Regions from separate parts of the Veillonella montpellierensis genome, predicted to be linked through region 2. Evidence: riboswitches for the same ligand, from Rfam matches in the RefSeq annotation. Region 2 holds a riboswitch; the other holds the start of a gene.
What was found. Region 2 has a riboswitch for S-adenosylmethionine ahead of P6940_RS00840 (methionine ABC transporter ATP-binding protein). Riboswitches for the same ligand answer to the same signal wherever they lie in the genome.
Positions count from the first base shown of each region.

Region 1 (2,479 bases), 140 kb from region 2:
GTAATATACATGCATGACAGAAACTTAACTCATATAAGGCTTAAAAATCTCAGTGTATATAAAAAAGCTGTTATAAGAACATATATCTTATAACAGCTTCTTACTATCTTCTTTCAATCGCTGCATACCAAAATACAACTATGATTGACTAATGTGTTAATTATAAACCTGCTTCTTTACGAAGTACATCAGCTTTATCCGTACGTTCCCAAGGAAGATCAACGTCATTGCGGCCAAAGTGTCCATAAGCAGCAGTTTTTCTATAATGCGGTTTTAATAAATCAAGCATATCGATAATACCTGCTGGACGTAAGTCGAAATGTGTATTAACCAATTTTTCAATAACTTCTTCAGGAACTTTAGACGTACCAAAAGTTTCTACTAATACAGATACAGGACGTGCTACCCCAATAGCATAGGCAATTTGAACTTCACATTTGTCAGCTAACCCTGCCGCTACTACATTCTTAGCCACATAGCGAGCTGCATAGGCAGCAGAACGGTCAACTTTTGTAGGATCTTTCCCAGAAAATGCGCCGCCTCCATGACGAGCCATACCACCATATGTATCAACAATAATTTTACGACCTGTTAAACCTGCATCACCATGAGGTCCACCGATAACAAAACGACCTGTTGGATTAATGAAAAATTTAGTCTTTTCATCCATCAATTCACTAGGAATTGCCGCTTCAATGACATATTTTTTCAAATCTTTTTCAATTTGTTCTCTAAGCACTTCTGGACTATGTTGTGTAGAAATAACAATTGTATCAATACGTTTAGGCTTTCCATCAACATATTCAACTGTTACCTGTGTTTTTCCATCTGGACGCAAGTAAGATAAAATTCCATCTTTACGTACTTCCGATAATTTTCTTGATAACCGATGGGCTAACGAAATAGGCATTGGCATAAATTCAGGTGTTTCATTGGTAGCATAACCAAACATCATACCTTGGTCCCCTGCACCAATTTTATCAAATTGTTCCGATTCACCTGTTTTAACTTCTAATGCTTCATCAACCCCCATAGCTATATCACTAGATTGTTCGTCAATAGATACTAATACACCACAAGTATCACAGTCAAATCCATACTTAGCACGAGTATAGCCAATTTCACGTATTGTATCACGCACAATGCGTGGAATGTCTACATAGCATTTAGTAGAAATTTCACCAACTACATGAACTAAACCAGTTGTAACTAATGTTTCACATGCTACATGTGCATTAGGATCCTTTTCAATAATTGCATCTAATACTGCATCAGAAATTTGGTCCGCAATTTTATCAGGATGTCCTTCTGTAACAGATTCAGATGTAAAAAACATATGTTTTTCAGACATTATTTCCTCCTATAATAAAAAAAGCCCTCATATACTCATGAGGGGAAATTCCCCATCTGTCAGCATCTCGCTGTCGGATTTAGCACCGTTTTCAACATTGAAAGGTTGCTGTAGCTTCACAGGGCCTATCCCTCCACTACTCTCGATGAGTTTACGTCTTTACTTATTTTATTCTATTTTTTTATAAAAATCAAGCATATACCCTTTAGTTCATTTATGAATAATACTATGGTCACTCTTCACTAATAATGATAACTCTCTTATATACATGATAAAGTATAATAAATTTCTACAAATGATACATATCTATTGAGTTATCATAGGGTCGTCTATAAACATCAATTATTACTCAATACTTTCTAATTTGTCACTTTTCTAGTCTTCTATTCATCAACATCATAACAACACTGATAAATCATTATCTTGCTCACAAGAAAACTATAGATCTAATAAAAGGTGCTATAGGTCACCTATACTATATCTACATTAATGGTCTTATGGATTAAAATTATATATAGTTACGAATCAGGCACGGACAATGCTTCAATAGCCACACTTCCACCACGCACGACTTCTACTCGATTCACAAATATATTTTTAAACAAACGAATCATATCATTATTTTTTTGTTCCGTTTTAACAGACTGTAAAAGCACCGCTTTTTTATTATAGTCTACTACCAACAAATCAAACGTTTGAGCAATTCTAAAAATCTCCTGTGTGTCGGTTTCCTTACAATTACTTACCTTTATAAATAACAATTCTTTCTTGTGAATAGCGATATCCGTAAAGTCAATAACTTTAATAACTTCTACACTCCGATTTAATTGTTTTATAATCTGCTCAAATGTTAAGTCATCACAAGTTAGTCCAATAGTCATACGCGACATAGTAGCATCTTCTGTTACTCCAACTGTTAATGTGTCTAAATTATAATTTTTTCCTGCAAACAACCCTGATATTTTAGCCAAAACTCCAATTTGATTTTCTACATACGCAGATATACATCGTTTTTTTAAAATCATATGACTTACCTCTTCCTACGCATCAACTAATACCATTTCCTGTAATGATTGTCCTGCTGGAACCATTGGTAATACATTTATTTCTGTATCAATAATGAATTCT
Region 1 covers NZ_CAMUMS010000001.1:37,813-40,291, reverse strand. The annotation lists gene metK (methionine adenosyltransferase) at 161-1,351, opposite strand; SAM riboswitch class I at 1,401-1,503, opposite strand; gene ilvN (acetolactate synthase small subunit) at 1,870-2,376, opposite strand; gene ilvB (biosynthetic-type acetolactate synthase large subunit) at 2,392-2,479, opposite strand, start outside.
Region 1: another riboswitch for S-adenosylmethionine. It lies ahead of metK (methionine adenosyltransferase); the one in region 2 lies ahead of P6940_RS00840 (methionine ABC transporter ATP-binding protein).

Region 2 (2,479 bases):
CATATCCCAACACCTCGCTTCCTATTGGTAACTCATCAATATATGCTAATGCACGTTTAGCATCATTAGGATCTCCATTTAGGATTAAAATCAAGCGTCCAAAACTTTTATCTTGAATATAATCAACGCCACCAAATAAAATACTTACATCCAAGTCAAATTTTCTCACCAATGATGCCACTAACGGTTCATCCACTTGATCTCCTGTAAACTTTAATTTTACTAATGGTGCTGTCCCATCCTGCCATGTATCGTGTAGATCTAAATGAGCTAATGCTTCTGGTGGTAAATTATCATTTACCGCAGAACCAATAAATTCTTGTGTAGTGCGCTCTTGAGGATTAGTGAATACATCAATACTAGAACCTTCTTCTAAAATGGTGCCCCCTTCAATGACTGCTACTCTATCACATATTTCACGAATTACTTGCATTTCATGCGTAATTAATACAATAGTAAGTTTTAATTTCTCATTAATATCTTTTAATAATTTCAAAATTGATTGTGTTGTTTGCGGATCAAGCGCAGATGTTGCTTCGTCACACAGTAACACTTTAGGTCCACTAGCCAATGCTCTTGCAATACCTACACGTTGTTTTTGTCCGCCAGACAATTGGGATGGATAATTATCCAACCGATCACTCAATTTAACAATATCAAGAATCGGAAGAATTCTTTCACGGATTTCACTTTTACTAAGCCCTTGTAATTCTAAAGGGAACGCTACATTATCATACACTGTACACGACGATAATAAGTTAAAATGTTGAAAAATCATCCCAATATGTTTCCGCTGTTCACGTAGATCCTTTTCACTTAATTTTGTTAAATCTACGCCATCAACAATAACTGATCCTGATGTTGGTGTTTCCAACATATTGATGCAGCGAATCAATGTAGATTTTCCTGCACCTGATTGTCCAATAACGCCATAAATTTCACCTTCTTTAACAGAAAGGTTAATATCTTTAAGTGCTTCTACTCTAACTGCACCATCATAGATTTTACTAATATGTTGCAATTCAATCATATCTACACCCTCCTTCATAACTAAAAAAACTCTTCAAATGAAGAGTAATTAATCTTCATCTCTCGGATATTCCGTGGAATTGGCACCGTTCTATGCTAGATGGTTGCCGCGACTTCATAGGGCCAGTCCCTCTGTCAGCTCTTGATGATATCTTTATATAATTCTATCAATGTGTAAATAATAGCATTCTTATAAGCGACATGTCAATTTAATTCAGCATTCATGCCATTGTTAGTTTGTATGGTTAGATATAGTCTATACCTATATCGTTATCTATCTCTCATATCTAGGAATTGATATAGGGAGACCAGTAGCGAGCTTATACATAATTAAATGCCATAGTCATATACTACTCCAAGCCTATAATAGGAAGAGTTATATAGCTATGGCATTATACATATCTATATTTATATATGAAGACGCCGCTCTATACATGTGGCTAATACAACTGCAATCATACCTGTCACCATCTGAGGCCAACTCATAGGGAATAAGATAAGTGGCCGCATCGCATCAGGAATGTGAAATAAAGAAAGTATTAAGCATGTGCCTAAATACAAAACAATCATCTTTACTAATGCTGCTACGATAGCAGTAACTAAGACTGGCATATATCTCATATAGTAAACAGTCACACAAAATAATACGCTACCCAGGGCTACTACAGGTAGTAAAGGGATTAACTTTAGCATACCTTGTAAAAATGCTACTACAGGTGCTACTACAGCAATCGCAATGCCTGCCCACAAGCCATACTTCCATGTAGCAAGTATCATACACGTCCCCACTAATGAACCAATAATAAACATACTCGTCATCATTGGTAACGGCACCCACAATCGTAAGCTTTGACTTAAAAGAGTTATTGCCAGTAGTAATGACGTTCCTGTTAAATCACGAATTTTCATAGTCTTATGGCAATCCTTCCAACATAACTTTTTCTAAACTTTCACGTAAACGCATAGTAACAGGACCTGGTTTTCCATCCCCTACTTGCATACGATCAAGCTTGACAATAGGAATAACGCCACCAATTGTATCCGTAAAGAATAGTTCATCAGCTTGTTCTATAAATTCACGATCGCATTCTTTCTCGATTAGAGTCACCCCACAACTAGGTGCAACACGTGTGGCAATCATTTGTCGCGTAATTCCTTTTAAAATAAGATCATTCGCTGGATATGTGTATAAAATACCATCTTTTACAGCGAATACATTAGAACAAGCACCTTCTGTACAAATATTATCACGGAACAGAATAGCCGAATAGGCCGATTTTTTTTCTGCCTTCGTTTGTGCTAAAATATTAGGCACTAAATTCAAGGACTTAATTGAACAATGTAGCCATCGTTCATCTGGCAATGTAATTGCTTTCACGCCTTTGCCATATGCGGCAATAGTATCTAAATCGAGTGGTCGAATATACATCAACATCTGTGGTTCTAGCTT
Region 2 covers NZ_CAMUMS010000001.1:176,013-178,491, reverse strand. The annotation lists gene P6940_RS00840 (methionine ABC transporter ATP-binding protein) at 1-1,030, opposite strand, end outside; gene P6940_RS00845 (methionine ABC transporter permease) at 1-3, opposite strand, end outside; SAM riboswitch class I at 1,083-1,181, opposite strand; gene P6940_RS00835 (hypothetical protein) at 1,438-1,938, opposite strand; gene dat (D-amino-acid transaminase) at 1,943-2,479, opposite strand, start outside.